3 regions of the Micromonospora sp. NPDC049359 genome follow, and region 3 is predicted to be linked to each of the others. Evidence: riboswitches for the same ligand, from Rfam matches in the RefSeq annotation. Region 3 holds a riboswitch; each other region holds the start of a gene.
What was found. A riboswitch is a leader RNA that binds a small molecule or an ion and turns the genes downstream of it on or off. The one in region 3 is predicted to bind cyclic di-AMP.
Positions count from the first base shown of each region.

Region 1: it holds a riboswitch for cyclic di-AMP, as region 3 does, so the genes downstream of both, ACIBTX_RS07915 (C39 family peptidase) here and ACIBTX_RS28495 (coiled-coil domain-containing protein) in region 3, are expected to answer to the same signal.
Region 2: it holds a riboswitch for cyclic di-AMP, as region 3 does, so the genes downstream of both, ACIBTX_RS17505 (transglycosylase family protein) here and ACIBTX_RS28495 (coiled-coil domain-containing protein) in region 3, are expected to answer to the same signal.

Region 1 is NZ_JBITMW010000002.1:380,613-390,768, forward strand. Features, by position in the region: gene ACIBTX_RS07905 (CDP-glycerol glycerophosphotransferase family protein) at 1-479, shown strand, start outside; gene ACIBTX_RS07910 (alpha/beta fold hydrolase) at 484-1,230, opposite strand; gene ACIBTX_RS07915 (C39 family peptidase) at 1,364-2,212, opposite strand; cyclic di-AMP (ydaO/yuaA leader) riboswitch at 2,446-2,586, opposite strand; gene ACIBTX_RS07920 (hypothetical protein) at 2,872-3,642, opposite strand; gene ACIBTX_RS07925 (hypothetical protein) at 3,820-4,263, opposite strand; gene ACIBTX_RS07930 (acyltransferase) at 4,447-5,649, opposite strand; gene ACIBTX_RS07935 (glycosyltransferase) at 5,791-6,954, shown strand; gene pseI (pseudaminic acid synthase) at 7,058-8,110, shown strand; gene ACIBTX_RS07945 (hypothetical protein) at 8,299-8,730, opposite strand; gene ACIBTX_RS07950 (SDR family NAD(P)-dependent oxidoreductase) at 8,714-9,469, opposite strand; gene ACIBTX_RS07955 (AMP-binding protein) at 9,462-10,156, opposite strand, start outside.
Region 2 is NZ_JBITMW010000007.1:42,711-52,866, forward strand. Features, by position in the region: gene ACIBTX_RS17475 (N-acetylmuramoyl-L-alanine amidase) at 1-810, shown strand, start outside; gene ACIBTX_RS17480 (FMN-binding glutamate synthase family protein) at 1,059-2,633, shown strand; gene ACIBTX_RS17485 (GNAT family N-acetyltransferase) at 3,061-3,774, shown strand; gene ACIBTX_RS17490 (VOC family protein) at 3,865-4,302, shown strand; gene dinB (DNA polymerase IV) at 4,360-5,547, shown strand; gene ACIBTX_RS17500 (hypothetical protein) at 5,651-6,007, shown strand; gene ACIBTX_RS17505 (transglycosylase family protein) at 6,083-6,751, opposite strand; cyclic di-AMP (ydaO/yuaA leader) riboswitch at 6,751-6,921, opposite strand; gene ACIBTX_RS17510 (peptidoglycan-binding domain-containing protein) at 7,190-7,678, shown strand; gene ACIBTX_RS17515 (peptidase inhibitor family I36 protein) at 7,781-8,188, opposite strand; gene ACIBTX_RS17520 (AfsR/SARP family transcriptional regulator) at 8,374-10,156, shown strand, end outside.
Region 3 is NZ_JBITMW010000015.1:62,367-72,522, reverse strand. Features, by position in the region: gene ACIBTX_RS28530 (glycoside hydrolase family 3 protein) at 1-729, opposite strand, end outside; gene ACIBTX_RS28525 (DUF3145 domain-containing protein) at 826-1,317, opposite strand; gene ACIBTX_RS28520 (hypothetical protein) at 1,625-1,954, shown strand; gene ACIBTX_RS28515 (carbonic anhydrase) at 2,017-2,676, opposite strand; partial or broken gene ACIBTX_RS28510 (alpha/beta fold hydrolase) at 2,827-3,732, shown strand; gene ACIBTX_RS28505 (AAA family ATPase) at 3,945-6,062, shown strand; gene ACIBTX_RS28500 (cation diffusion facilitator family transporter) at 6,170-7,087, shown strand; cyclic di-AMP (ydaO/yuaA leader) riboswitch at 7,200-7,331, shown strand; gene ACIBTX_RS28495 (coiled-coil domain-containing protein) at 7,337-8,413, shown strand; gene ACIBTX_RS28490 (hypothetical protein) at 8,507-9,034, shown strand; gene ACIBTX_RS28485 (SRPBCC family protein) at 9,054-9,506, opposite strand; gene ACIBTX_RS28480 (hypothetical protein) at 9,580-9,759, shown strand; gene ACIBTX_RS28475 (STAS domain-containing protein) at 9,777-10,139, opposite strand.

The DNA of each region.
Region 1 (10,156 bases), on a different contig from region 3:
CGTACACGGCGCAGAACCCGGCGTCGGCACGCCAGTTGGGCCGGCTCACCGAACTGCTGGCCGTCGACCGCGCCCGCACCGGCCGGCAGCACGTGTTCGGCGCGGCCGCCCGGGAGCTGAGCCTGACCGAGTGCGTCAACCGCTCGGACGCGCTGCTCTCCGACGTCTCCGGGGTGATTTCCGACTACCTCTACTCCGGCAAGCCGTATGCCGTCACCGACATGGGTGACGAGGGCGACCGGTTCACCGAGCGCTTTCCACTGGCCGGCTCGGGCTACGTGCTGCGGCGCGACATGTCCAACGTGGACGCCGTGCTCACGGCCCTGCTGGACACCGACCCGCTGGCCGATGCCCGCTGGGTCACCCGCCGCCGCTACCTGGGCGACTTCCCGGCCGAGTCGTACGCCGAGGGTTTCCTGACCGCCGCCCGCCGCGAGCTGACCTCGGCCCGGGAACTACCCGCGCCCGCAGCCGCCTGACCGGTCAGCGGTACGGGTCCAGCAACGCCAGCACGGCCGCCGGATCCTCCAGGTGCGCGTTGTGCCCGAGACCGGGCAGCGTGGCGACCGGTACGCCGTACTCCTTGAGCTGCGCGTCCGTGACCATCGGGTCGTGCTCCCCGCGGGCCAGCACCACCGGCACGTCGGTCGCCGCGAGCAGCGCCGCCAGGTCGGGCGCGCCGACGGCGAACGCGGCGTTGTCCATCGCGAGCCGCCACCGGCCGTCGACCTGACGCAGACCGGCGTCGACCATCGGGTGGTCCGGGAGGACCAGACCGGTGAGGCCGGCGACCCGCAGGTACCGGCGGGCGGCCTCGGTACGGCTGGTGAACCAGCCCACCGGGCGGGCGGCGAGGTCCGCGGCACGGGCCAGCTCGGCCGGCGCCCAGACGGCCTTGATGCCCAAGCCCACCACCGCGTCCACCGGCGGACCGGCGGCGCGGGCCGCCAGCGCCAGGCCGACCACGCCACCGAGCGAGTGCCCGAGCACCACGATGCGGTCGTCGGAGGCCAGGCCCTGCGCGACCCGCTGGGCGAAACCCTCGAAGGAGTACGACGACAGCGGCGCCGACCAACCGTGACCGGCGAGATCGGGCGCCAGCCACCGGCCGGGCCAGTGCTGCTCCAGAAGTGGCGCCCAGGGCAGCCACACGTCACCCGTCGCCCCCATGCCGTGCAGCAGCAACAGGATCGGCTCCCGGCCAGCTTGACCACCCGATTCATCCACCACGGCCGCAGTCTCCCACGGTTCGCGGCCCGGTACGAGAGCCGTTCACCGGCGTCGCGCCCGACACGGGGACGCCGCGGGCGCCGGCCCCTTGTGGGAGACGGCGCCCGCGGCGTCGTGGGGTGTCGCGCGTTGGTCAGGCGGAGTAACCCCGGGTGGCGATCCAGTTCGCCAGGTCGATCGTGGTGATCCAGTAGGCCGGGTCGGCGGCGTTCGCCGAGTCGGCGATCCGCACCGTACGGCCGTTGTCCTTGTAGCCGACGACGGCGATGTAGTGCCCACCGCCGTAGGAGTGATAGCCGCCCTCGGTGTCGATGGCGTCGCCGACGACGTTCGCCACCACGCCCCGGCCATCGGTGATGGCCTTGACGACGTCGGCCTGAAGACGGTCCATCTGGGCCGGGCTGGGCGTGCCCGCGAACATGCGGGTGCGGTACGGGGAGCCCTTCACCTCGGCGTTGAGCACCCGGGTGGTGTCCTCGGCCGAGTTGGTGCCCATCTCGGTGGTGCCCAGTTCGGCGCCGAGCTCCTCCTGGGTGCGGTCGATCCCGCTGGCGCTGAGCGCGTTGCGGGTGGCCGCCGGGCCGCAGTTGTAGTAGGTGTTCTGCGCCTCGTAGTCGTAGTCGAGCACCTTCGTCGCGGGCGGCTTCGGCGGCGTCGGCTTCCGGGTGACGTCCGGGTTGCTCGTGGCCTTCGCGGCGGGGGACGCGGCGGTGGTGGCCGGGGCGGCGGTGCTCGGTGCGACGCTCGCCGACGGGGCCGCGGACCGGAGTTCGCCACGGGAGGCGACGGTGTCACTGCGCATCTCGGCGACCGTGGTCGGGGTACGCGAGCCGGCCGGGGCGTCGTCGGCGCCGGCGACCAGGGCGCCGGCGGTGGTGGCGATCGCGAGGGCCGCGGCGGAGGCGGCGACGATTTGGTACGGGCGCTCGGTCGCGAGGCGACGGAGCTGGCGCTTCAGGGTGTGCTTCACGAGGTCCTCCACGGTTCACAGGGAGAGCGGCACACCGGGGCTCGACCGGCATCCGGGCAGGCGTCAGCGCGCGGGCGGTGGCCCGCGGATGATGAGCCGCTCAGGGGAACGCCCGGCGCGGCCGGGCGGGAAGTGCGGTGACCCGGGGGGTCAGCTCACCGTCACGAGGCGGATGAGCGGGGACACCGCGTCGCCGTGGAGGCGGCGGAACAACAAGGGGGTCGAGGGGTGCTGCACGAGGATGGAACTCCTTCCGTCACCGCCTACCGGGTTAGCTGACGGATTCGGGCGGGAAGATCGCCCTACCGCGGGCCGTGGCTCGCGGATTCACCCCGGACTTACTGTGGGTCCCCGGTTCGTTGATCACGATTGAGCGGGTCGGCGCGGCGTCGCCTCCTGCGATCGGTAACCGCACCGGACGGGACGACAGTACTGGCCGGTACGCACTCTGCCAAGCCGCGCCCACCTGCGTAAACATCGATTGGCCCAGCAATTTCTGCGCGTTCTGCCGCTGACGTGACTCGATGGGACAACGGGTTCCGCCGGCACCTGTGGGCGACAACCGGACAGGTGGCCGACAACGCGGCCACAATCGCGGGCGCAATGGCCGCCGATGATGCCCGCCGCCCGATTCCCGCCGCCGGTGACCCGCCTCACATAACGGATCGGGCTCAACCGGCCCGGGCCGGACGCCAGCGTGCCACGAGGGCCGTACGCGACGGCCGCGTCGCGGTGCGCCGGGAGAACGCCGGGCTCGGCCGCGACCGGACCGCCGCCACGTACGCCTCCTCGGCGAGGACGCGCGCCGACTCGGCGGCCACCTCGGCGTCCCGCCAGGACGACCGCTCCCGCTCGGCGGCCGTCCGGTGCTCGGCCAGCCTCGCGTCACGGATCGCCCGGATGAGCAGCGTCTCCTGCTCGACCGGGTGCCGGCGGGGGTCCCAGCCGCGCCGGTGCCCGAACACGTCGCCGAGCTGAGCCATGGTCAACTCCCCCCGCCAGTGCGCCGCCATGGCGGCACGGTGCAGATAGCGCTCCCTCGCCGCGTACTCGGCGGGGGTGTGCGGGGTACGCGGTGTCGGCAACGCCCCGGCACCGGCGACCCGACGGGCGGCCGTGTCCGCCTCGTCGTACGCGGTCCAGGCCCGCTGCGCCTCGTCCTGAGCGACCAGCCAGTCAGCGCGCCGCCGTCGGGCGGTCCGCGCGGCCCGGGCGGCGGCCACGGCCACCTCCTCGGCGTACCGGCGCAGGTCGGCCATCTCGGCGACGGCCATCTCGCGGGCGGTGGGTGTCGGCGGCGTGGGGTCGGCCGCGGGCGAGTCCCGCTCCGGTCGGGCCACCAGGACGGCGAGGACCGTCAGCGCCAGCAGGAACAGGGCCGACCAGATGGCGGCGGCCTGGGGCACCTCGGTCAGGAACTGGTAGAAGACGACGGTTTCCATGATCGACACCTCGGCATGAGCACGTAAGCGATGGGATGCCGCACGGGCGGGTGCGGGCGGTGTGTCGTCAGGTGTGGTGACTGGCGTTCGGTCTGGCGGCGTCGCCGGTGATGGAGATCTCGGCGCGCCACACTCCGGCGCTCGCGGGACGGCGTGCCGCGCCGGTGACTGACCCCGCTAGGCCGGCGGGGCGCGGGGGGCCCGGCTGGCCGAGCCGGCGGCGCGGAGGGGCCGCTCCGAGCCCGTGCGCGCCGAGGTCACGCCCGCCAATGGGCGGGGTAACGCGTCCGAACCACCGTGCCGGGCGGGCTGCGGCTCGACCGACCGCGCGGAGGCGTCAGCGCCAAGCTCTGCGGCTCGTCCCTCGCCGACCCTGTCGGTGGCGGCCGAGCCGGTGGCGGCGCGGTCGGTGAGGACGGTGGAGAGGGCCGCGGTCGACGGTCCGAGCGGCTCCGCGAGGGCGAGCGACCCGATGATGGGCGGCGGGGCCGCGGCGGTCGATGCCGGTAGCAGCGCCGGGGCCGCGCCCAGGGCGAGCGACAGCACGGCGAGGCTGGTCAGCACCCGTGCCGCCCAGCGCGCCACCCACCACAGGGGACAGGTGAGCGCGACCGGGAGCACGTCCTCACGCTACCGTCGGGACCGCCCGGACGCATCGGCGACGGGCGTGTCGGCCAGCGCCGCGCCGACCCCGTCCGACCAGCGTGGACCAGGTGGCGTCAGCCGGCGCTGGTGGGTGCCACCGCGCCGGTCAAGATCGCGCTCGATCGTTGATGTAGTGGCCTCACTCGGCTGACGAGACCACTACAACCAGGATCGAGCGCGATCTTGCGCGTCTGGACGGGCGGGCACGGGCGGCACGCCGGCGTCACCGCTCCCGGCCGACGAGGTGGTGCGCTGATGGGGAACGAGCGGCGGGCGACCCGGGCGACGTGGCGCGAGCCGGCGCATCATCGGGGTCTCCACCCAGCGGTGCAGCAACCCGGCGAGGACCAGGTTCGCGAGCAGGAATCCGAGCACCACCGCCGGACCCCGCCAACCCCGGAAACCGGTCCCCCAGTCGCCGCTGAGCCGGAGCACGCTCGTCATCACCAGGACGTGCACCAGGTAGAAGGCGAACGAGACCTCGCCGAGCCAGACCAGCGGACGCGAGCGCCACGGCGAGCGCCGGCCGCGCACGTCGGCGTCGGCGGCCGCGGTGATCACCAACAGGTACGCGACGGCGAGCAGCGTGGTCCACAACTCGGCGCGGATCCACTGCGCGGCGGCCACCCAGGTGCCCACGAAGATCGCGGTGGCGGCGGTCAGGCCCGGCCCGCGCCACCGGCCCCGGAGCATCAGCTCGGCCGCCACCGCGCCCAACCAGAACTCCAGGGACCGCACCGGCGGGAAGATCTGGGTGAACCACCAGCGGCTTACCTCCGGCACCAGATGCTGGGCCGGCCAGAGCGCGAGGATCAGCAGCGGCAGCGCGACCACGAGCGCCCAGAGCACCGCGGGTCGCGCCCGGCGCAACAGGGGCAGCGCCAGCGGCAGACAGAGGTAGAAGAAGAACTCGCAGGACAGCGACCAGCTCACCGTGTTGACGCTGTAGAACCAGCCCAGCCGGGGGTCCCACGCCTGCAACAGCAGCAGGTTCTCCACGGCGACGGCCGGCAGGACGGGATCGGCGAACCACCCGGCGACCAGCAGCGCGGCGGCCCACAGCACCACGTGGTTCGGGTAGATCTTCGCGACCCGTCGACGCCAGAAGGTCAGCCGCGAGTCGCCCGGGCGGGCCGACCAGACCAACACGAAGCCGCTGAGAATGAAGAAGAACTGCACGCCGGACAGGCCGAGGGTGAAGAGGGCGTCGACGACGGCCTTGTACTCCGGCTCGGCGATGATCCGCATCGTCCCGGCGTGGAACCCGAAGACCAGCAGCGCGGCGATCCACCGCAGCCCGGTCAGCGACGGCAGCCGGGCGGGGGCGGCCGGCGCGGCCGGCGCGTCGGTGGTGCTCGTCATGCCGAGGCACCCTACCGGGTCACTCCCGGGTGAACCGGGCGGCCGTTGTTTACCTTCCGCTTCGCGGGTGTTCAGGGATTTCACCATCGGCGGCCACGTGTGGTTCCGGGGCTGGCCATCCACGTCGTCGAAGGTGGCGACGTGGTCAATGAGCCGACGCACGCGCCGCTGCTGAGCATCGTCGTGCCCGTCTACGGCGTCGAGGCTTACCTGTACCAGTGCCTCGAGTCGGTCCGGGCGGACATCCCGGCGGGCGAGTCGGAGGCGGTCGAGCTGATCGCCGTGGACGACGCCTCGCCGGACGGCTGCGGCGCGATGCTGCGGTCCTACGCCACCGGGCGCGACAACGTCCGCGTCGTACACCTGGAAGAGAACGTGGGTCTGGGCCTGGCCCGCAACGCGGGCCTCGACGTGGCCACCGGCCGGTACGTGTGGTTCGTCGACAGCGACGACTGGCTGCCACCGGGCACGATCGCGGCGGTGCTGGACCGGCTGCGTGAACACCAGCCCGACGTCCTCATGCTGGACCACCTGCGGGTGCACGAGGACGGTCGGCGGGAGGTCGACGCGAGCAGCCACCTGCTGCGCGGGGTGCCGGGCGTGGCCCGCCTGGCCGACCAGCCGCACCTGCTGCGGGTGCAGCACACGGCGTGGAACAAGGTGGTACGCCGGGCCTTTCTCGACGAGTTGGAGCTGCGCTTCTTCCCCGGCTGGTACGAGGACATCCCGTTCAGCCACCCGCTGCTGATCGGCGCGGAGAAGATCTCGGTGCTGGACCGGGTCTGCTACCTGTACCGGCAGGGCCGCCAGGGCGCCATCACCTCCACCCGCAGTGGCCGGCACTTCGACGCGTTCGGCCAGTACGAGCGGCTGATGGACTGGGTTGCCCGCCGGCACCCGGACGAGGGCCTGCGGGCCGAGCTGTTCGAGCTGATGATCAGCCACTACCTGGTGGTGGTCGGCAACGACGACCGGCTGCACCCACACCTGCGGCGCGCCTTCTTCCACCGGGTCGCCGAGCACTACCGCCGATACCTGCCCCCCGGCGGCTATCCGATGCCGCCGGGGGTCAGCGGGCTCAAGCACCGCCTGGTGGGGCGGGGTGACTGGTTGGCGTACTCGGCGCTGCGGCAGGCGCACCGGGTCACCGGACGGTGGCGACGGTCCGGCCCGACCGCCAGCGCCGACTCGTCGTCGACCGACGACCCCTCCCGAGCGGCGCGTTCGACGAGCAGGCCGGACGGCGGGCACGCCGCCGGCAGGCCGGGACGGTCGGACGCGTTGGCCGGTGGCCGCCTGCCGTGACCCGTTCGGCGGGTGCCGGGGTTTTTCAGGTCGTCCACCCGTTCGGGGGGACGACGACAGCACCACCGCACGTCGGTGCGGGCGTAAGGGAACAGAGGTCGGAATGACGGCGACAATCAAGATCGGACCGCACGCGGTCGGTGCCGGGGAGCGGCCCTTCGTGGTCGCCGAGATGTCCGGTAACCACAACGGCGACCTGGACCGGGCGCTGGCCATCGTGGACGCGGTCGCCGAGAGCGGCGCGCACGCGCTCAAGCTGCAGACGTACCGGCCGGACACGATCACGATCGACGTCGACACCCCGGCCTTCCGCATCTCCGGCGGACACGAGCTGTGGGGCGGGGAGAACCTGTACCGCCTCTACGAGCGGGCGCACACCCCGTACGAGTGGCACGCCCCGATCTTCGCGCGGGCCCGCGCGCGCGGGCTGACGGTCTTCTCGTCACCGTTCGACGCGACCGCCGTGGCGCTGTTGGAGTCGTTGGACGCCCCGGCGTACAAGATCGCGTCCTCGGAGCTGGTGGACCTGCCGCTGATCCGCTTGGTGGCCAGCACCGGCAAGCCGATGGTGATCTCGACCGGGATGGCGACGGTCGCCGAGATCGACGCCGCCGTACGGACCGCGCGCGACGGCGGCGCGGCGGGCATCGTCCTGCTGGCCTGCACCGCGTCCTACCCGGCACCCCCCGCCGACAGCAACCTGCGCCGCCTGCCGGTGCTGGCCGGCGCGTTCGACGTGCCGGTCGGGCTCTCCGACCACACGCCCGGTATCGGCGTGGCGGTCGCCTCGGTGGCGCTGGGCGCCTGCTTCATCGAGAAGCACGTGACCCTGGACCGGGCCGATGGCGGCGTGGACTCGGACTTCTCGCTGAACCCGGCGGAGTTGACCGCGCTCGTCGAGGAGTCGGGCCGCGCCTACGCGGCGCTGGGCGGCACCGCGATCGGCCCGACGCCGGCCGAGCGGGAAGGGCTACGGTTCCGCCGTTCGCTGTTCGTGGTCGAGGACGTCCGGGCCGGCGACCCGGTGACGGCACAGAACGTCCGGTCGATCCGCCCGGCCGGCGGCCTGGCCCCGATCGAGATCGACAGGGTGTTGGGCCGCACCTTTACCACCGACGTCCCGCGCGGCACCCCGCTGAGCTGGGACCTGATCTGACCGCTGTGCGGCCGGGTGCCCCGCCGCGCCGGTAGCGGCGCCGCGGGGTGCCCGGCTCTGCGGCCGGCAGCGCCCTGTGCGCCTCCTGTCGAGCTGCCCCGAAAATGGGGCGCGTGCCGTGGGTGCCATCCCGCCCCACCGATGGGGCAGCTCGACAGGAGGCGCCCGACAACAGCGGCACCCCGCCGTCAGTCGCGGCCGGTCAGCCCCGCGCCCTGCTCGGGGGCGAAGCCGACGGTGACCACCAGGTCGGCGACCCGCAGGGTGCTCCAGAGGATGGCGACGTTCACCGGAGTGCCCAGCCCGTGCCGACGCCACCAGGTCGCGATCGGCACGTCGACCAACTTGCAGCAGCACTCGGCCCGGGTCCACCGGGCCCAGAAGTCAGCGGCGCCGAAGTGGCGGGCCAGTGCCGGGGGCACCGGGGCGTTCGCGCGCTCCGCGTCGACGGCCACTCGCCAACCCGGCACCGGCGGGCCGTACCAGCCGACGCAGCGCCCGTCGTCGAGGTGACTGCGGGTCGTCGCCGAGGCCAGGTCGGCGGGCGTACCGATGCGTAGGTGCCGTTCGGCGGCGGCGAGCAGTCCCGGCACCGGGCGCAGGTCAGATGGAGGCGGCACCGTCCACCACGATGACCTGGCCGTTGATGTTGGTGTGCTCGCGCAGCAGCATCCGCACCACCGGTACGACCTCCTCCGGCTCGGTCAGGTGGCCGGTCGGGGTACGGCGCACGATCTGGTCGAGCTGGGTCGGGCCGAGCACGGCGGACATCTCCGAGGCGAAGAAGCCGGGCGCGACCGCGTTGACCAGCATCCGGCCGCCGAGTTCCCGGGCGAGCGAGCGGGTGGCGGCGTCCATGCCGCCCTTGGTGGCCGAGTACGCGACCAGGCCCGGGAAGCCACGCTGCGCGCAGATCGAGGTGATGTTGACGACGCGGCCCCGCAGCCCCTTGCCGAGCATCCGACGGATCACCAGCCGGGTCAGTTGCAGCGGCGCGGTCAGGTTGGTCTCGATGATCCGGGCGATGTCGTCGGTCGCGGTGTGCACGTGCAGGGAGTCCTGCCCGACGGCGGCGTTGTTGACGATGCCGTCGATCGGGCCGAGGCGCTGCTCCACCTCGCGGACGAAGCCCTGCGCGGCGCGCAAATCGGTGACGTCGACCGAACCGACGTGCACCCGGTCGGGGTGCTCGGCGGCGAGCTTCTCCAGCTCGGGGGTGACGGTACGGGCGAACGCGGCCACCCGTACGCCCGCGTCGAGCAGGTCGGTGACGATGGCCAGGCCCAGCCCCCGGGAACCGCCGGAGACGAGGACCACGGAGCTGGGGGGAACGAGCTTGGTGTCGGCGGGGTCAGACATCGCTCTTCAGGGTCTCCTTGACGGGAATCTCGGTCAGCACACGGATCCGGCGGGGCACGGCGTGCTCGGGCAGCCGGTCGGCGCACCAGCGGACCAGCGCGGCCTCGTCGGGCAGCGGGGCGTCCGCGTGCTCGGCGGGTGCGAGGACCACGTCGGCGACGACCATCCGACCGAGCACCGGGGCGCGGCGGCCGGTGACGCGGGCCCAGGCCACATCGGGATGCTGGGTCAGCACGCCACGGACCACACCGGCGGAGACCTTGCTCCCACCCACGTTGATCTCGTCGGTGTCCAAGCGACCTGTGATCAGCACCCGCCCGTCGACCACCTGCACCCGATCCCCGGTGCGGACCGGGCCGGAGAGCCCGACCCCGTGGTACGGGGAGGTGACGACCAGTTCGTCGTCGCGTACCGACAGGGTGGGTCGGCCCTCGGTTTCCCGGTCCAGCCACTCGGCGGGGAACCCGGCCCGCCCGTCGTGCACCACAATGGACGCGCCGACCTCCGAGGACGCGTAGATCCAGGAGATCCGCGCGGCGGGGAAGACCTCGCGCAGCTGGTCCAGGATCGCCTGGTCCACCGGCTCGCCGCCGAGGGTGATCTGACGCAGCGGCACCCGGGCCAGCGCGGCGGCGTCCCGGTAGAGGGTGCGCCGCCAGAAGGTGGGCGTGCCGGACGCGGCGTCGA
Region 2 (10,156 bases), on a different contig from region 3:
TCGGACTCCGGTCAGCACTTCACGGTGAGCCGGGGCGGCTACGTACTGGAGGGCCGCCGGGGCAGCCTGGAACGCCTCGAAGCCGGCGACCGCCAGATGATCGCGGCGCACTGCCCGGGTGAGAACGGCCGGGCCATCGGCATCGAGAACGAGGGCACCTACGTCACCGAGACGCCACCGGAGGCGCTCACCGACTCGCTGGTCAAGCTCTGCGTCGCGATCAGCCGGCAGTACGGGCTGCACGCGTACGACATCTTCGGCCACTGGGACTTCCGCACGACCGATTGCCCGGGCGCGGCCTTCTACCGGCAGTTCCCCGAGCTGCGGCGGCGCGTGCACGCCGCCCTCGGCACCTCGCTCGGTGACGTGCCGGCCCGTCGCTGGCCCGACCTGTGGCGGTTCGTCAACTCGCCGTCGGTCCGGGTGGTGCAGCACCTGCTGGCCTTCCGGGGCTACGCCGTGACGGTCAGCGGCACGTTCGACGCCGCGACCGTGGCCGCCGTGCAGGACTGGCAGGCCCGCAACGGCATCCCGGTGGACGTGGACGCCACGCTGACCACGGCGACCTGGGAGACGCTGGCGCCCGAGTTGGACCAGCACGCGAGCGGAGCGCCGGTCACCGCGGTGCAGGAGATCCTGGCCAAGAAGGGGTACGCGGTCACCGTCACCGGGGCCTACGACCATGCCACCCGCAAGGCGGTGCAGGACCTTCAGGCGCTGCACGGCCTGCCCCGCAACGGCAAGCTCAGCACCAGCACGTGGTGCACGATCGTCGGCGGGTCCGTCCGCGAGTCGTTCCGGCACCGCTGAGCCACCGGGTGCGGTGCGGGTCGAACCCGCACCGCACCGGGCCCATCACCAGCGCGAAGCCGCGCGCCTCGTTGTCGGCCCTCCGTCGGCCTGCGACGATGCGGCATCGGCTGGCTGGCTGGCTGGCTAGCTGGCTGGCTGGCTGGCTGGCTGGCTGGCTGGTCAACATCTCCCAGCCCGGGTCCTGACCAGCGCGTCGGCGCGACCGGTCGGTTTGGCCGGCGGTGCGGGCGGAAAGAGTGCTGGGCATGACTTGGGCCCGTCGAGCCGTACCCGCGGTCGCCGCCGCCGTCGCGGCGCTCGCCGCGAGGGATCTGATCCAGCGCGACCACGCGCTGCTGCGCAACTTCCCGGTGCTGGGCCGCGCCCGGTACCTGCTGGAGGCGATCGGGCCGGAGCTTCGGCAGTACATCGTGGCGGGCAACGACGAGGAACGGCCGTTCACCCGGGACCAGCGCCGGTGGGTGTACGCGTCCGCCAAGCAGGAGAACAACTACTTCGGCTTCGGTACGGACAACAACATCGAGTTCACGCCCGGGTACCCGATCATCAAGCACCGCACGTTCGGCCGGGCCGTGCCACCGTCGTCGCCGACGGCCGGGCACGACGTCCGACTGCCGTGCGCGAAGGTGCTCGGCGCGGCCCGGGATCGGGCGCGCGCCTTCCGGCCAGGGTCGGTGGTCAACATCTCCGGAATGAGCTTCGGCTCGCTCTCCGGCAACGCCGTCACCGCGTTGAACAAGGGCGCCGCCCTCGCCGGATGTCTGCAGAACACCGGCGAGGGTGGCCTGTCGCCGTACCACCGCAACGGCGGTGAGCTGGTCTTCCAGCTCGGTACGGCGTACTTCGGCTGCCGCGATGAACACGGCCGGTTCAGTCTGGACCGGCTCAAGGACCTCGTCGCCGGTGCTCCCGTGCGCGCCTTGGAGATCAAGCTGAGCCAGGGGGCGAAGCCGAGCATCGGCGGCCTGCTCCCCGGAGCGAAGGTGTCCGCCGAGATCGCCGCGACCCGGGGCATCCCGGCCGGGCGGGACTGCGTGAGCCCGTCGCGGCACGCCGAGTTCTCCGACTGCGACAGCCTGCTGGACTGGGTGGAGCTGCTGGCCGCCGAGACGGGCCTGCCGGTGGGCATCAAGTCGGCGGTCGGCGACCTGAGCTTCTGGCAGGAGCTGGCCGGCCTGATGCGCGACACGGGCCGGGGCGTCGACTTCGTGACGGTCGACGGCGGCGAGGGCGGCACCGGCGCCGCGCCGCTGATCTTCACCGATTCGGTGTCGCTCCCGTTCCAACAGGGCTTCTCCCGGGTCTACAAGGTCTTCGCGGAACACGACCTGCACGAGCGGGTGGTGTTCATCGGCAGCGGCAAGCTCGGCCTGCCGGACAACGCCGTGGTGGCGTTCGCACTCGGCTGCGACATGGTCAACGTGGGCCGCGAGGCGATGCTGTCGATCGGCTGCATCCAGGCGCAGAAGTGCCACACCGACACCTGCCCCACCGGGGTGGCGACACAGAACGCGTGGCTGGCCCGGGGCCTCGACCCGACGCTCAAGTCCGTCCGGGCGGCCAACTACCTGGCGACGTTGCGCCGGGACCTGACCAAGGTCGCCGAGGCCTGCGGCGTGGAACACCCCGGCCTGATCGGCACGGACGCCGTGGAGATCCTGGACGGCCGCACCGGCTCCACCCCACTGCACGAGGTGTACGGGTACCGCCCGCACTGGGGCCTGCCCTCCCCTGCCGACCAGAAAGAGATCATCCGGCTGATGATCCCGGAGGCGCCCCAGGGCGGCAGCGCCCCGCCGTCACCCACCGCCGTCGGCTGATCCCGCCCACCGCCCCGCCGCCCACGGGGCCCACCGCCAATCTGCCTACCGCCCCACCGGCCCACCGCCAATCTGCCTACCGCCCCACCGGCCCGCCGCCTACCGGCCCGCCGGCCCGCCGCCAACCTGCCTACCGCCCCAACCGGCCCACCGGGCCACCGGGCCACCGGGCCGCCGCCAACCGCCGCCGGGCCTACCGCCCCACCGGCCCGCGCCCCACCGGCCCGCCGCCCGAAGAGCGTGATGCCTGTGAGTCATCTTGATGACTCACAGGCATCACGCTTCTTGTGGTGCTTCCGCCCCGAGGCCTCTGCGGTGCCATCCGACACCCCCCAAGAAGCGGGTCCGCCAGAGTCTCCTTCGGCGTCATCCGGCGCCGCGCGAATAACTCGTGGAGTCGTGTTCCCGGCCGACCTATGGTGGCGCGGTGCTGATCCGACGTGAGACCCCCGCCGATATCGACGCCATCCGGGCCGTGCACGCCGCGGCCTTCGCCGCCGCCGACCACGGCCCTGCCGACAATCCGGAGCACGGGCCGCAGCACGATCCGGGCCACCGGCCGGACCACGATCCGGGCCACGGGCCGGACCACGATCCGGACCACGATCCGGGCCACGGGCCGGACCACGATCCGGACCACGATCCGGAGCACGGGCCCAGCACGGACACCGCCACCAGGAGCACCGACGGCGGTGGCGACGGTCGCCTGCCGGTCGAGGCGACGCTCGTGGACGCGTTGCGCGTCGACGACGGGTGGCTGCCCGCGTACTCCCTGGTGGCGGTCGATACGGACGGCCTGGTGGTGGGTCACGTGGTGGCCACGCGGGCCCGCGTGGCCGGTGCGCCGGTGGCGTTGGGTCTCGGGCCGCTCGGCGTGCTGCCCGGCTGGCAGCGACGCGGGGTCGGCAGCGCCCTGATGCACGCGGTCCTGGGCGCCGCCGACGCCCGAGACGAGGCGCTCGTGGTGCTCCTCGGGCACCCCGAGTACTACCCGCGTTTCGGGTTCCGGCCGGCCGTCGAGCTGGGCGTCACCCCGCCGCAGCCGTGGGGCCCGCAGTACTTCATGGCCCGACCGCTGACCGCCTGGCACGGATCGATCCGGGGCGAATTCCGCTACGCCCGCCCCTTCGACGACCTGTGACCGGACCGCACCCGCTGTCGCAACGATCCTGTCGGTCCGTCGCGAGAGGATGGCGACATGACCGACCGGACCGGGAACGAGGATGCTGCTATGGCCCGTGAAGTGCAGATAACGTTCGACGCTGCCGATCCTGCCGCCCTGTCGGCGTTCTGGGCCGACACCCTCGGCTACGAGTTGCAGGGCCCGCCCGGGGGCTTCGACTCGTGGGAGGCCGCGTTGGACGCGATGGGCGTGCCGCCGGAGCGACGCAACGACGCGTCGGCGGTGGTCGACCCCACGGGGGCGGGGCCACGGCTGTTCTTCCAGCGGGTGCCGGAGGGCAAGCAGGCCAAGAATCGCGTCCACCTCGATGTGCGGGCCGCGCCGGGGCTGACGGGTGACGACCGGATGGCGGCCCTGGAGGCGGAGGCCGACCGGCTCACCGCTCGGGGTGCCACACGGCTCGCCCGACACGAGCCCGCTCCCCCGCTCGGCGCCGGTCACATCGTCATGGCAGACCCGGAGGGCAACGAGTTCTGCCTCGACTGAGCGGGCGTTCTCCCAGCTCACTGCCGCGACGACCGGCCGTCATGCGAACATGTGTACGTGTCGCACGACGCCCACATCCTGCACGCCGACCTGGACGCCTTCTACGCGTCGGTCGAGCAGCGTGACGACCCGCGCCTGCGCGGACGGCCGGTGATCGTCGGCGGCGGCGTGGTGCTGGCCGCCAGCTACGAGGCGAAGGCGCGGGGTGTGCGCAGCGCGATGGGGGGTCAGCAGGCACGACGGCTCTGCCCGGACGCGATCGTGGTGCCGCCCCGGATGTCGGCGTACACGCAGGCCAGCCGGACGGTGTTCGAGATTTTCCGACAGACCACGCCGCTGGTCGAAGGGCTCTCCATCGACGAGGCGTTCCTCGACGTGGGCGGGCTGCGCCGGCTGGTCGGCACACCGGCCGACATCGCCCAGCGGCTGCGCCGGGAGGTCCGCGACCGGGTCGGCCTGCCGATCACGGTGGGTGTGGCCCGGACGAAGTTCCTGGCGAAGGTGGCCAGCGCAGTGGCGAAGCCGGACGGGCTGCTGGTTGTCGCCCCCGACGCCGAGACTGCGTTCCTGCATCCACTGCCGGTGGAACGGCTCTGGGGCGTCGGTCCGGTCACCGCCGCGAAGCTGCGGGAACGCCGGATCCGTACCGTCGCGGACGTGGCCCGGCTCGGCGAGGCCGCGCTGGTGTCCCTGCTCGGGGCCGGCGCCGGCCTGCACCTGCACGCTCTCGCCCACAACCGCGACCCCCGGGCGGTGCAGGTGGGCCGGCGGCGGGGCTCGATGGGCGCGCAGCACGCGTTGGGGCGTACCCCACCTGCGCCGGAGGAACTGGACGCCATCCTCGCCGGTCTGGTCGACCGGGTCACCCGACGGATGCGGGCGGCCGGACGGTCCGGACGCACCATGGTGTTGCGACTCCGCTTCGGCGACTACACCCGCGCCACCCGCTCGCACACCGTGGCCAAGGCGACCGCCGACACCACCGCACTGCTCGCCGCCGCCCGGACACTGCTGCGGGCCGCCCTACCGGAGATCGACCGGCGCGGGGTCACCCTGCTCGGCGTCTCGGTCGGCAACCTGGACGACAACCCGGTGCAGCCGGAGCTGCCGTTCCAAGCCAACACCGGGGCCGACCTGGACGCCGCCGTGGACGCGGTCCGCGACCGCTTCGGCTCGACGGCGCTCACCCGGGCGGCGCTGCTCGGCCGCGCTCCCGGTGTCGAGATGCCGCTATTGCCGGACTAGAGCGCCCCGGTTGCTGCGACCGGAGACACATCACAGCAGGTCGGCGGTTTAGCCGGCCGCACACAGGTGAAGTCTTGAGGGGAAAGCCTGACGAGGGGGGCCCATGTCCGACGAGACCAGCAACCGACCGAGCCGTCGTGCCGAACGTCCGGGCGACGTGACCGACCCGCTGCTCTGGCAGCTCGCGGTCGACGTGCTCGAGGCCCACGAGGCCGACGACGAGGGTCGCTGCCGCAACCTCCAGTGCGCCGGCCAGTCCTGGCCGTGTGCGGCGCGTACGACCGCCGAGCAGTCGTTGCGACTGGCCCGCAGCACCCCCGACTCGGTCGAGACGGCCATCGACGGTGGCGGGGGCGGCACCGGCTGGACGGCCGAGGCCGCCGCGCCGGCGCAGCGCTGGGGCTGGAACGGCGACGTGATGGCCCGCCGCGAGGCGAGGTCGGCCGCCTCGGCGGCGTGACCCGTCCCGCGAGGACAGCGCCAGACGAACGAACGCTCGGCCGGTGACCCGGCCGAGCGTTCGTCGGTACGTACGTCAGAGAGCGAGCCGCTGCCCCGGGAAGATCAGGCCCGGGTCCGCGCCGATCAGCTGACGGTTGCGCTCGTACAGGGCCTGCCAGCCGCCGCTGCGGGGGTGCCGCTCGGCGATCTCCGACAGGGTGTCCCCCGGCGCGACCACGTACGTGTCGCCGCCGGCCGCCGGGGCGGTCCGCTCGTGACCACGGGTAGCCGGCTGGTCGCCGCGTGCCGGCCGCTCCTTGCCGGAGGTGGACGTCGACGACTTGGAGGTCGACTTCGTCGGGGACTTCGCGGTGGACTTCGTCGAGGTACCGCCCGACGAGCCGCCCTTGCGGCCGCAGGTCGGCCACGCGCCGATGCCCTGCCCGTCGAGCACCTTCTCGGCGATCGCGATCTGCTCGCCACGGCTGGCCAGATCGGCGCGGGCGGCGTACTTCGTGCCGCCGTAGCCGGCCCAGGTGCCCTGGGAGAACTGCAGCCCGCCGTAGTAGCCGTTCCCGGTATTGATCTTCCAGTTGCCGCCGGACTCGCACTGGGCGATCGCGTCCCAGTTGACACCGGCCTGGGCCGGGGCCGCCGGGCCGAAGAGGGCGACGGCGCCGGTGACCGCGCCGACCGCCAGGGTACCGACGGCGACGCGGCGGGTGGTGACCCGTCGATGACGGGGGGTGTACGCAGACGTCATGGATCATTCCTCCACGCCGGCGAGGTGAGCTGTCGGGTTCGGGCCGAGGAGCCCGGCCGCGCGCTGGCGGCTTCACCCCGAGGTGACATGCACCGAGGAACGTTGGGTCCCCCGCTCCTGCCCGGGTTCTGTTTCCGACGACCGGGGGCAGGATTTGGCGTTGCCGGTCGCGGCGTCCACGGTGGTGGACCCGACCGACGGTAGGCACGGTGGGTGACGGTCGCCCACCGCTTGTGAAGTTGTTCACCGGCTCACGCGGGGCGCTGCGGCCAGCGGTTGCGGACGACGTCCACCTGTGCAGCGGCCATCATGGACCGTTTCCGATCAGGGCCTGCCGTCCCGGTGAATTGACGTTCGGACAGGAAACCGTAGACGGGCGGTAGCGATGCTCTGGAGCACACCGGGTCCATCCCGGAAACGACACCCCAGGAGGAGATCATGCCGCTCCAGCAGAGTCGCAACGGCCGTCGCCGCGCCGCAGCCGTCCTCGTAGCCCTACTGGCCGGCGCTGGCCTGACGCTGTCCGCGCCGACCGCCGCACAGGCGTCCAGCCCGTGCACCAGCCTGACCTTCTACCGGGTCGGCGGCTACCCGGGCGGCGCGGACATGCACGTGCCCACCGTCGGCTGGCAGACCGGAAACAAAAGCTGCTACCTCACCTACGGCCACTCGGGCTCCGCGGTGCTGGTGCTCCAGGAGGCGCTGAACAACTGCTACGCGCGGTCGCTCAGCCTGGACGGGAACTACGGTCCGAAGACCCGGGACGCCGTCCGGTACGCCCAGCACAAGATCAATGAGGACATCGTGTACGCGAACATCGCCGAGGACGGCGAGTACGGCCCGCAGACACGTGCCTACATGGGCTTCGCGATCTTCGGGGTCAACGGCGGCCCGGTCATTCCCAACGTCTGCTACTACCCGGGCTGACCGCCGTACAGCGCCGGCCGGAGCCCTCGCGGACTCCGGCCGGCGCCGTGGCGGCCCCTCCCCCGGTGCGGCGTCGCCGGCTCCCCCCCTGCGCGGCGACGCTCATGGATCAGCAGACCCGGACCGCCTCGATCCGCTGATTCCAGTTCCCCCCGATCGCGGCCGAGTCGTACGCCAGGTTCGCCCGGTAGCATAGGCGTGCTGGTAGCCGAGCAGGCCGGTGGCGTTGGCGTTGTCCCAGAAGGTGGAGACGGTGCCGGACGGCCGGTTGTTGATGATCGATTGGGCCCGGTTGCGGAAGTACGAGGGCAGCGGGACGTCGTTGCATCCGTTGTACGGACCGTCGAGCAGGAAGATGTCGCCGCTGAAGTTGGCCCCGGCGTACAGGCAGAGCAGACCCGACGGGCAGGCGTAGTTGGCCTGGGCCGGACTCGGGGCGACGCCGAGCGTGGCGCCCACGGCGATCGTACCGAGCAGCGCGGACGTGAGCCTTCGCAGAGCACTTCGCACGATGGTGACCTCCGGTGTCGTCACGACCGGAACCGGCCGCGAGTCGAGTTGCCGACATCACGTTGATCGATGTCCTTGTAGCAACGATGATCTGCGCGGAAGGTCGACGAATTCCTGCCGGAACCTCAATCCGGCTGTCCCGGGGGTGCCGGTGGGGCGACCGGCGGTGCAGCGAGCGGCGGTTCATGGAGATTCGGGTCCTCGGGCCGGTCGAGGTCTGGGCGAACGGCCGTCCGGTCGATGCCGGAGCGGCCCGCCAGCGCGCCGTCCTGGCCGCACTGGCGGTCGACGTGGGCCGACCGGTGAACCTGGACGCTCTGGTGGACCGGGTCTGGGGCGACGCGTCGCCGCCCCGGGTTCGCCACAACCTGCACGTCTACCTCGCCCGGCTCCGCCGGGTGCTGGCCGACGCGGGCGCGCCGGACGTGTTGGCGCGACGGTCGGGTGGTTACCTGCTGGACCTGCCACCGGAGACAGTGGACGGCCCGCACTTCGACGCGCTGCGGCAGCGTGCCGACGGGCTGCCCGACGGGGACCCCGAACGGGTGGAACTGCTGCGCAGGGCGCTTGAGCTGTGGCGTGGCGAGCCGCTGGCGGGGCTGCCGGGCGAGTGGGCGGCCCGGGTCCGGCAGGACTGGCACCGCCGGCACACCGACACCGTCGTGCAGTGGGCCCGTGGGCTGTTGCGACGGGGCGAGCCGGATGCGGTGATCGATCCGCTGACCCGGCTCGCCGACGAGCACCCGCTCGACGAACCGGTCGCCGCCGTGCTGCTGCACGCGTTGGCCGCGGCTGGTCGCGGGGCGCAGGCACTGACGTACTACGCCCGACTGCGGGACCGGCTCGCCGACGCGCTCGGTGTGGACCCGGGCATCGAGCTTCGCCAGCTACACCAGGCCATCCTGCGCGGCGAGGTCACCTCGCCGACCCCGGAGGTGTCCCCCGTGCCGGCCGCCGCGGTCATCGTCGCCCCGTCGCGGCCGGACCGCCCGGTCCCCGCGCAGTTGCCGTCGGATGTCCGGGGCTTCGCCGGGCGGCGTTCGGAGCTGGACCGTCTGGACGCGCTGCGGGCGTCCGCCGAGGAGCGACCCGGGGCCGTCCCGCTGGCCGTGCTCTCCGGAGCGGGCGGGGTCGGCAAGACGGCCCTCGCCGTGCACTGGGCGCACCGGGTCGCCGGGCAGTTCCCGGACGGGCAGCTCTACGCCAATCTGGAGGGCTACAGCCACAGCGGCGTCGTCCGAAGCGCGGAGCAGGTGGTCCGGGGCTTCCTGGCCGCGCTCGGGGTGCCGCCGCGCGAGGTGCCGGCGGACGAGCAGGCGCAGACCGCGTTGTACCGCAGCCTGCTCGCCGGTCGGCGGGTGCTGGTGCTGCTCGACAACGCCCGGGACGCCGCGCAGGTACGGCCGCTGCTGCCGGGCGCGGCCGGCTGCCTGGTGCTGGTGACCAGCCGGGATCGGCTCACCGGTCTGGTGGCCACCGAGGGCGCCGAGGCGGTCGTGCTGGATCTGCTCAGCGCCGACGACGCGCAGGCCCTGCTGTACGCGCGGATCGGGGCGCGGGCGGAGGCGGAGCGGGCCGCGGTCGACGATCTGGTCCGACTCTGTGACCGGCTACCGCTGGCCCTGGTCGTGGTGGCGGCGCGGGCGGTGGTCCGGCCCCACCTGCCGCTGGCCGAGTTGGGCGCGCAGCTCCGGGCCGGCGGCCGGCTGGACGGGCTCGACACGGGCGACCACGACAGCAGCGTGCGGGCGGCGCTGTCCTGGTCGTACCGGCTGCTGTCGGTGCCGACCGCGCGGCTGTTCCGGCTGGTCGGCGGCAGCACGGACGTGACGGTGAGTACGGCGGCCGGGGTCAGTCTCGTCGGTGCCGGCCGGCGGGCCGTCCAGGCGGCGTTCGCCGAGCTGGCGGATGCGCACCTGATGCTGGAACGTGCCCCGGACCGGTACGCCATGCACGACCTGCTGCGGG
Region 3 (10,156 bases):
GGCGCCGAACGACCGGGAGCCGATGACCGTGCTGCGGGTTGCCAGCACGTCGGCGACCGGGGCGAAGTCGATGTTGATGCCCATCGCGGCGAGTTCGGCGCCGGCGGCCTGCCAGGCGGCCTCGGTCAGCTTCGGGTCACCGGCGGCACCCGCCGCGAGGGCGCTGGGCAGGATGGTGACGCCGTCGGTGACGCGGGTGACCACGCCGTACTCCTGGTCGGTGCCGATCAGGAAGGGCGCCGGGCCGGCGGCCAGCCGTCCGGCGGCCCCCCGCAGCCCGGTGGTCAGGTCGTGGACCTGCTTCGGGTTGTCGACGTTTGTCGTCTCCTGGTTGCCCTTGGTCGGGTCGTCGGCGCTGAAGCCGACCAGGATGAGCCCGCCGAGCCGGTACTTGGCGATCATCTCGGCGGGGGTGTCGACGCCGGCGAGCGCCTGGTTGCCGGCCGCCGAGCCGGTGGAGACCTTGGTGGCCGAGTCGCCGTACGCGTAGGGCATCAGCACCTGCCCGACCAGGTCCTCGTCGGAGAGCGTCGCGACCAGCGCGGCGGCCCGCGCGGCCGGGTCGTCGGTCGGCGGCGAGGCGGGTGCGCTCGGGGCCGCCGACGCGCCGGTCGGGCCGGGCGTCGGGTCGGGACGATCCGGGGTACCCGAGCAGCCGGAGACGATCAGGGCGGTCAGGGCGGCGACGGCGACACCAGCGTGTCGCGGGCGAATCGGCACGCCGACCATCCCACCAGTTCCCCCTTATCGGGGCAACTTGACCTTACCGGTCGCCAGCGTGAGGGTGACGCAACACCCAGGTCCGCAGCGCGTGCGGCCCCGCCGTCAGCCGACCCGGGTGAGCAACGTCACCGGTGCGCCGTCACCGGCGTACCGGTAGGGCTCCAGGTCCGCGTCCCACGCGGTGCCGAGCGCCTTGTCAAGGGCGTGCGACAACGCCTCCGGGGCACGGGCGGAGGCCATCAGGGTCCGCAGCCGGTCCTCGCCGAGCTGGATGTCACCGGCCGCCCCGACGGTGGCCCGGAACAGGCCACGGGCCGGCACGTACATGAAACGCTCACCGTCGACGCCGGGACTCGGCTCCTCGGTGACCTCGAAACGGATCATGGGCCACTGCCGGAGGGCAGCAGCCAGCTCGGCGCCCGTTCCCGGACGGCCGGTCCACCCACACTCGGCCCGGCGGGCGCCGGGGTCGACGGGCTGAGCCGTCCACTGCAGGTTGACCGGCGCGGCTAGGACGCGCGCGATCGCCCACTCGACGTGCGAGCACACGGCGAGCGGGGTCGAGTGGACGTATACGACGCCACGCGTTGGCATGGTGACCTCCCGGAGAGCGAGGTGCGTCTTCCCCTACGACCTCGTCCACCCGAGTGGTTGCTGCAACACATGATGACTCGTGTGACGGATGGTGCGCCAGAGAATCGGAAAAAACGCCACCCGGAATAGCCGGACGGGTGGTCTCCGTTGCCTCTCAGGACACCGCGACGACCAGCCTGATGTCGTGGTCATGTACAGTTCCATCGGCGGCTTCTGCCGCGTTCCACCTCTGCGGGCCGACGCAGTGTCACCCGCACACAGCCCCCGGACGTCCAGTCCTCCCGTACGTCTTGCAAGGAGTACCTCCGTGGCGAGCAACACCTCTAAGACCGCGCGCGCGTCCGTCCGGGCCGGCCAGGCTGGCCAGGGTGGCGCCCTCAGCGTGCTGGGCGAGTTCAAGTACCTCATCCCGCTCAACGGCGGCAAGCACGCCTACGTGCGTAACCTGACCAACGGCAAGACCGCGCACCTGCGTACCGACTCCGACGCGTTCGTCGAGGAGATCCGGGCGCTGGCCGCCGCCGGCCACGCCGCCAAGATCCGGGCGGAGATCAACAACCTGGCCACCGTTCACCCGAACGACGGCTGGGAGGCCACCGAGAAGCGTCTGGTCGCGGCCGGCGTCTTCGAGGGCTGAGCCCTCCCCCACCGCACCACCGACCGCCCGCCGGGAGTTCCCGGCGGGCGGTCGTTCGTTTGTCAGGACGCTTCGAGCAGAGCAACCTCGCCGGTGCTCAGGTCGTAGAGGCCGCCCACCACGGCCACCCGGCCGGTGGCCACCGGCCCGGCCAACAGGTCGTCGACGCGCAGCGCGTCCACGGTGCGCCGGACGTGTCGGCGGACCGTGAGCGCGAGCACCGCCGGATCGTCGAGCCCCACCTCGACGACCGCCGGGGCGATCTCGTCGACCAGGTGGGCCAGCGACCCACCGGGGCGCTCGCCGGTGCGCAGGGCGTCCACGGTCGCGCCGACCGCACCGCAGCGCTCGTGCCCGAGCACCATGACCAACGGCACGCCGAGCTGCCCCACCACGTACTCGATGGAGCCGCACACCGCCCGGTCGAGCACGTGCCCGCCGGTGCGGATCACGCAGATCGCCCCGAAGGTCTGGTCGAAGATCGCCTCCAGCGGCACCCGCGAGTCGATGCAGCCGAGGACCACCGCGTACGGCTGCTGGTCTCCGGAGGCGGCCGCCGCGGCGGCGGTGACGTCGTGCCCGTGGATCGGCTGGCCGCTGACGAACCTCCGGTTGCCGCCGAGCAGGTCGGCCAACGCGGCCCGGGGCGTGCCGCCGGCCTGCCGTCCCCGCCCCCCGGACCCGCCCGTCGGCGGAACCGGCGTCGCCCGCGCCGACTCCATGCCGTTCAGCTTGGCCCGCCGGCGCACGGCCAGGGGCGGGGTCGGGAATGTTCGCCCGACCGCGATTGGCGTGGCGTCCCGACGGGTAGCCGGTGTTACCGCCGGGTATCGGAGGTACGGGTGATGCCGGGGCGAGCCTGGGAGGTGGCGATGCCGGAGCGACTCGAAGTCGGTATGCCCGACGGCGTACGGCTGCACGTCGAGACCACCGGTCCCGTGCACGCCTCGGTGACGGCGGTCCTCCTGCACGGCTGGACGCTGGACGGGCGCAGCTGGCACCGGCAGCTCGACGCGCTCACGTCGTCCTTCGGCGACTCGGTGCGGGTGGTCACCTACGACGCGCGGGGTCACGGCCGGTCGAGCTGCATGGCGCTGCCCACGGCCACCCTGGCCCAGCTCGGCGACGACCTGGCCGCCGTCCTCGACGCGGTCGCGCCGAGCGGTCGGGTGGTTCTGGTCGGGCACTCGATGGGCGGAATGACGATCATGGAGTACGCGCACCGCCACCGGGAGCACTTCGCCGCGCGTACGGCCGGACTGGTCTTCGTCTCGACCACCGCCGAGGGGCACACGCACACCGTGTACGGGCTCTCACCACGCATCGCCCGGCTGATCCGGCTCGCCGAGACGACCGGCGCCGGCGTGCTGGCCCGCTGCGGCTCGTGGCGAGCGCCCCGGGCGCTGCTCAACGCGCTGCAGCCGAGCATCCGGTGGATGCTCTTCGGCGACCGCTGCGATCCCTCCGACATCCGGTTGGTCACGTCGGCGGTGGCCCGCGCCTCGCTGCGCTCGATCGGCGGTTTCCGCGCCTCGATCGGCGCTCAGCGCCGGCTGGACACCCTCGCCGCCCTGGCGCACCTGCCGGCCGCCGCCCTGGTCGGTGACCGGGACCGGCTGACCCCGCCGCCGTGCGCCGAGTCGATCGCCGCCGTCCTGCCGGCCACCGAGCTGACCGTCTGCCCGGGCGCCGGCCACATGCTGATGATGGAGCGTCCGATTGAGGTGAACGCGGCCCTGACCGGTGTCCTGGGCCGGGTGCTCGCCGCACCCCCGCCGCACGGGCCCGGCCCCAGCGCCGCACCCTCGCCGCACGGGCCCGGCCCGAACGGCGCACCCCCGCCGCACGGGCCGGTCGTGAGCGCCGTCGCGGCGGGTCGCTGAGCACGTTCGCGCACCTCGGGCGCGGCGGGTCGGGTCGGGGGCCGTACCCTTCTGCGGTTGGCCCGCGCGGTTCGCGCCGCTTGCCGGCGACATCGAAGGAGCGTGCGTTGACCGACCAGACCGCCCTGGAGCAGGAGATCGCCGTCGAGCAACGGCACCTCGACCGGGTGTACGCCCGACTGGCCGAGCTACGGCAGTCGGCGGTGCGCGCCGAGCGGGACGGCTACCGGATGGCGCGGGTGGGCACGTTCGGCGCGCTCGTCGAACGCGACGCGATGGTCTTCCACGCGGCTCAGCGGCGGCACACCCTCGACGCCGAACACGAGGGCCTGGTCTTCGGCCGGCTGGACCTGCGCGACCGGCAGGTGCTGCACGTCGGGCGGCTCGGCATCCGTGACGAGGACGCCAGCACCCTCGTCGTCGACTGGCGGGCGCCGGCCGCGTCGGCGTTCTACCAGGCCACCCCCGCGCAGCCGCTGGGCGTGGTGCGTCGCCGCACCATCCAGTCCCAGCGGGAGCGGGTCACCCGCATCGAGGACGACCTGCTCGATCCGGAGGCGGCCCCGGAGGGGATGACGGTCGTCGGTGACGGCGCGCTGCTGGCCACCCTCTCCCGGGCCACCGGTCGCGGCATGCGCGACATCGTGGCGACGATTCAGCGGGAGCAGGACGAGGCGATCCGGTCGCCCGGCTCCGGGGTGACGATCGTCGCGGGCGGCCCGGGGACCGGCAAGACGGCGGTCGCCCTGCACCGGGCGGCCTTCCTGCTCTACTCCGACCGCAGCCGGTACGCCGGTGGCGGCATCCTGGTGGTCGGGCCGTCGACCGTCTTCGTCGAGTACATCGCCTCGGTGCTGCCGTCGCTCGGCGAGGACACCGCGACCCTGCACTCGCTGGGCACCCTGTTCCCGGGGATGACGGCCACCCGAACCGACCCGCCCGAGGTGGCGGCGGTGAAGGGCTCGCTGCGCATGCGCCGGGTGCTGGAACGGGCGGCCCGCGACGCGGTGCCGGGGGCTCCTGGCGAGCTGCGCCTGCTCTACCGGGGCGGGCTGCTGCGGTTGGACCGCCGCGAGCTGGACGCGATCCGGGACCGCGCGTTGCACCGGGGCGCCCGGCGCAACGAGGTTCGCCGCGCCGGCTTCGACGGTGTCTTCGCCGCGCTGTGGGCGCAGGCCCGGCGCGTGAACATCGGCCGGCTGCCCGAGCAGCGGGCCTTCGAGGACGAGATCGCGGAGCGGCCGGAGTTCCGGGAGTTCCTCAAGGCCTGGTGGCCGCGCCTGCACCCGCGGCACGTGCTGGGCTGGCTGGCTCGACCGGATCGGCTGCGCCGGTACGCCGGCGGGATCCTCTCCGGCGCGGAGATCCGGCTGCTCGGCACGGCGTACCAGAGCCTGGATTCCGAGGGCCTGACCATCGCGGACGTGGCGCTGCTCGACGAGCTGGACGCGCTGCTCGGCAAGCCGGTGAAACCGGCGCGGGCCCGGCGCGACCCGTTCCAGCTCGCGGGCGGCGTTCGTGAGCTGAGCACCGCGGCCGACCGGCAGCGGGCCGCCCGCGCGGCGGCCCGGGAGCGGCCGGAGGACTACCGGGAGTACGCGCACGTGGTCGTCGACGAGGCGCAGGACGTCTCGCCGATGCAGTGGCGGATGATCGGTCGGCGTGGGCGGTTGGCCTCGTGGACGGTGGTGGGCGACCCGGCGCAGACCGCCTGGACCGGTGACCCCGAGGAGCTGACCCGCTCCCGCGACCAGGCGCTGGGCCGGCGCAAACGGCACGAGTTCACGCTCACCACCAACTACCGCAACTCGGCGGAGATCTTCGCGGTGGCGGCGGCGGAGATCCGCCGGCTCTATCCGGACCTGCCCCTGCCGAGGGCCGTCCGCTCCACCGGCGTCGACCCGGTCGAGCTGGTGGTGCCGCCCGCCGGGCTCCAGGCCGCGGCCGTACAGGCGGCCACCGGCCTGCTGGGCGAGGTCGACGGCACGGTCGGGGTGATCACGCCGGTCACCCGCCGCGACGAGGTCGCCGGCTGGCTCGACGCGCTCGGCGCGACGCGCCTGCAGGTGGTGACCAGCCTGGAGGCCAAGGGCATGGAGTACGACGGAGTCGTGCTGGTCGCCCCCAGCGAGATCCGGGCCGATCCGGGCTCGGGTGTACGCACGCTCTACGTGGCGCTCTCCCGGGCAACCCAGCGGCTCACCACCGTCGACCCGACCGGCTGACCGTCGGGTTGGCGCGCCCGGGGGCCGGCCCTCGCCCTACACTTGCACACATAGCGATGTGAGCATACATTTGACCGGGTCCCGGGCGACGTCGGAGGGTGGGTCTCGTGGGAGCAGGACATGACCACCACCACGGGTCGGTCGCCAACGCCGCCCACCAGCATCGCGGACGGCTCTGGGCGGCCTTCGGACTGCTCGCTGCCCTGATGGTGGTCGAGGCGGTGACCGCCTTCCACACCGGCTCGCTGGCCCTGCTCTCCGACGCCGGGCACATGTTCACCGACGTACTCGGCATCGGGATGGCGCTCGCCGCGATCTCCGCCACGCGGCGGGCCACCGGCGACCCGCAACGCACCTTCGGGCTCTACCGCCTCGAAGTTCTCGCCGCGCTGGCCAACGCCGTCCTGCTCTCCGGCGTGGCGGTCTACGTGGTGATCGAGGCGATCGGCCGGTTCGGCGACCCGCACCGGGTGCTCAGCGGTCCGATGCTCACGGTGGCCATCCTCGGCCTGCTCGCGAACGTGGTCGCCTTCGGGCTGCTGCGCGCCGGCGCCCGGGAGAGCATCAACCTCCAGGGCGCCTACCTGGAGGTGCTGGGCGACCTGCTCGGCTCGCTCGGCGTGATCGGCGCTGCGCTGCTCATCGCCGTCACCGACTGGTGGTGGGCCGATCCGCTGGTCGCGGTCGCGATCGGCGTGTTCATCCTGCCGCGCACCTGGCGGCTGGGGCGGGCCGCCGTACGCATCCTCGTGCAGGCCGCCCCGGAACACCTCCAGGTCACCGCCGTGCACGACCGACTGGCCGCGGTGCCCGGCGTGGTCGAGGTGCACGACCTGCACGTCTGGACGCTCACCTCGGGCATGGAGGTGGCCTCCGCGCACCTGACCATGGCGCCCGGCGCGGAGGTCGGCGCGGTGCTCACTGCGGCGCGTACCGCCCTGCGGGACGACTTCCGCATCGAGCACGCCACGCTGCAGACCGAACCCGGTGCCGCCCCGGGCGCCTGCGGTTCCGTCGAGTGGTGACCGTCATCCTTCGCGATGGTGCCGGCACCTTCCGTCACATCGGCTGCACAGACCCCACCAGCACCGGTAGGCTCTGTCCCGGCCACCACCCGGCGGCGCCTCCCGGCGCCGGTGGCGGCCGTCGCCTAATCGCCCGACAGGGCGAACCGGGGAACCATGTTCCTGGGGTGCATCCGCGTCAGCGGTAGGGATCTTCCGTCCCGAACCCGTCAGCTAACCCGGTCGGCGGCTGACGGAAGGACATGCGTAGTGGCACCAGCACGACCACCCGCCGCCCGGCTTGCGGCACTGATCGTCATGATGGTCACCCTCGGCGTCGCGCTTCCGGTCGGCGCCGCCACCGCCGCTCCCCCCGCCGGCCTGCGGGCCGCCGCCGCGCCCGACGGCGACGAGGAGGGCGGCACCCCGGCGCTACGGGCCCAGCTCGAGGCGGCCAGCAAGGGCTACCTGGACGCGAAGCGCGCGCTGGACACCTCCATCCAGCGGCAACAGCAGCTCGCGGTCAAGCTGAAGGACACCGAGGCCGAGATGACCGTACGCAACGGCAAGGTCGGCGAGATCGCCGGCGTCGCGTACCGCACCGGCCGACTCAGCACCGTCTCGGCCCTGCTCAACAGCAACACCCCCGAGGGCTTCATGGACCGGGCGGCCGCCCTCGACGTGGTGGCCGCCAACGAGGACCGGGTGCTGCGCGACCTGCACGCCACCCGGGACGAGGCGAACCGCACCCGCGTCGCCCTCGACGGCGAGATCCGGGAGCAGCGTAAGCAGGTCGAGGTGATGGCCAAGCGCAAGGAGCAGGCCGAGCGGGCCCTGACGGTCGCCAACGACAAGGCACGCGCCAGCGCCGCCGCCGACACCGACACCGGCTCCAACCGTGGCACCTCCACCGCCAACGCCCAGCCCGCACCGCGCAACTCCGACGGCTCCTGGCCATCCGAGTCGTGCAGCATCAACGACCCCACCCCGGCCAGCGGCTGCATCACCCCCCGCACCCTGCACGCGCTCAACCAGGCCAAGGCCGCCGGCTTCACCCGGTACGTCTCCTGTCACCGCAACGGCGGCTCGGGCGAGCACCCCAAGGGCCGGGCCTGCGACTTCGCCGCGCAGAAGGGTGGCTTCGGCGGGATCGCCACCGGCGGCGACAAGACGTACGGCAACAACCTGGCCGCGTACTTCATCCGCAACGCCGACCGGCTCGCGGTGCTCTACGTGATCTGGTTCAAGCAGATCTGGCTACCCAGCAGCGGCTGGAAGTCGTACAGCGGGGGGAACGGCGACCCCTCCAGCGACCACACCAACCACGTGCACCTGTCGGTGTACTGACCACCGACGCCGTCCGGGGTACGTCAGCGGGCGTACCCCGGACGTCGTCGCTGGTCGGACGACCACGCGGGGTCGGGCCGGGAGCATTCGGGTATGCCGCGAATCGCGCCCCGCACGCGCAAGGCCCTGCTCACCCTGCACCTGGTCACCTCCCTCGGCTGGCTCGGGGCCGACCTGGTGCTACTCACCCTCGGCATCGCGGCACAGCGCGGCGCCGACCCGGCCGTGGTCTACCCGGTCGCCGGGCTCGTCGGCACCGTGCTCTTCGCGCCGCTGAGCGTGCTCGTGTGGCTCGTCGGTGTCGCCAGCGCGCTGCTCACCCCCTGGGGCCTGCTGCGCTACCGCTGGGTGGTGATCAAGCTCGTGATCACCACAGTGATGGTCGGGCTGGTGCTGTTCCTGCTCACCCCGAACCTGCGGCACGCCGCCGCGCTGGGCGCCGCGCTACCGGCGCGGGACCGCGCCGACCTGGTGATCGCGCCCGCGGTGTCGACCAGCCTCATGATCATCGCGACGGTCCTGTCGACGTACAAGCCCTGGGGACGCCGACCCGCCGGCGGCACGACGCGGGATCGCCCTGCGCGCCCCGCGACGCCACGTCACGCACCAGTAAGGAAGTAGTGGGCGCGGGACCGAGGGCTCATGGCGCGGGGTCGTCGAGGGCCGCGCCGAGGCGCGCGGCCAGGGCGAGGTGGGCGGCGCGGGCCTGACCGAAGGCGTACCGGAACAGGGGTGTCGGCGCGCGCAGGGTGATGTCGACGTCGATGCGGACCAGACCGTCCGGCTCGGCGCGCAGCCGGGTGTGGTTGCGAACCGTGGTGGCGGGCCACTGGCGGGCCACGGTGACGATCTCGTCGGGCTCGCTGACCAGCACGTCCGCGTGGTACGTGGTGCGAAAGCGCAGCGGGCCGGCGACCAGCCTGTCGTTGATCGTGTAGCTGGCGCGGGCCCCCGGGCGGGGCGGCACCTCGCGGACCCGCACGATCAGGGGATGCAGTTCCCCCTGACGGGTCAGGTCGCTCAACAGCGCCGCCGCCTCGGCGACTGAGCACCGGGCCTGGACGGTGTAGCTGAAGGTATCGCTGCCGAACACACCGTCTCCCGACGTCGCTGGTCGCACGATCGTCCCGTACGCCGCCCTGGGCTGGCAACGGCCGGACGGACTGGTGCTGTCCCTCGGGGTCGACGTGGTGCTCTGCGCCGCCTCGTTGCAGGAGCCCGGGCAGGCCGCGCAGCCCGGCACCGACATGGCGTTGCTGGCCGCCGGCTACGCGTCGGTCACGGCGATCCGGGCAGTCACCGAGGTGACCGACGTGGACCTGACCGGTCCGGACGCGCAGGCCTGACGGTGGCCGCCCGCGCCTCAGGCGCCGGGAAGCACCTCGGGGGTGGCGGCCCCGGCGAAGTAGGGCTCCGGTGCGCCGAAGAGACCGAGCAGGCCGGTCACCCAGAGCTGACGGTGCACGAACCGGCTCGGCTCGGTGACGACCAGCTTGACGCCACTGACCTCGGCGGTCTGGAAGCCGGCGACCATGGCGCTGATGCCCACGGAGTCGATGAAGGTGACCAGCCTCATGTTCAGCTCGATGCGCAGCGGACGGCTCTTGGCCAGCACCTCCGCAATCGCCTCTCGCACCTCGTACGCTGTGTCGACGTCGATCTCACCCCGCGGGGCGATCTCGACGACACCACCGGACAGGACCGACTTCACGATCGACAGGCTCACGCGAGCACCTCCACCCG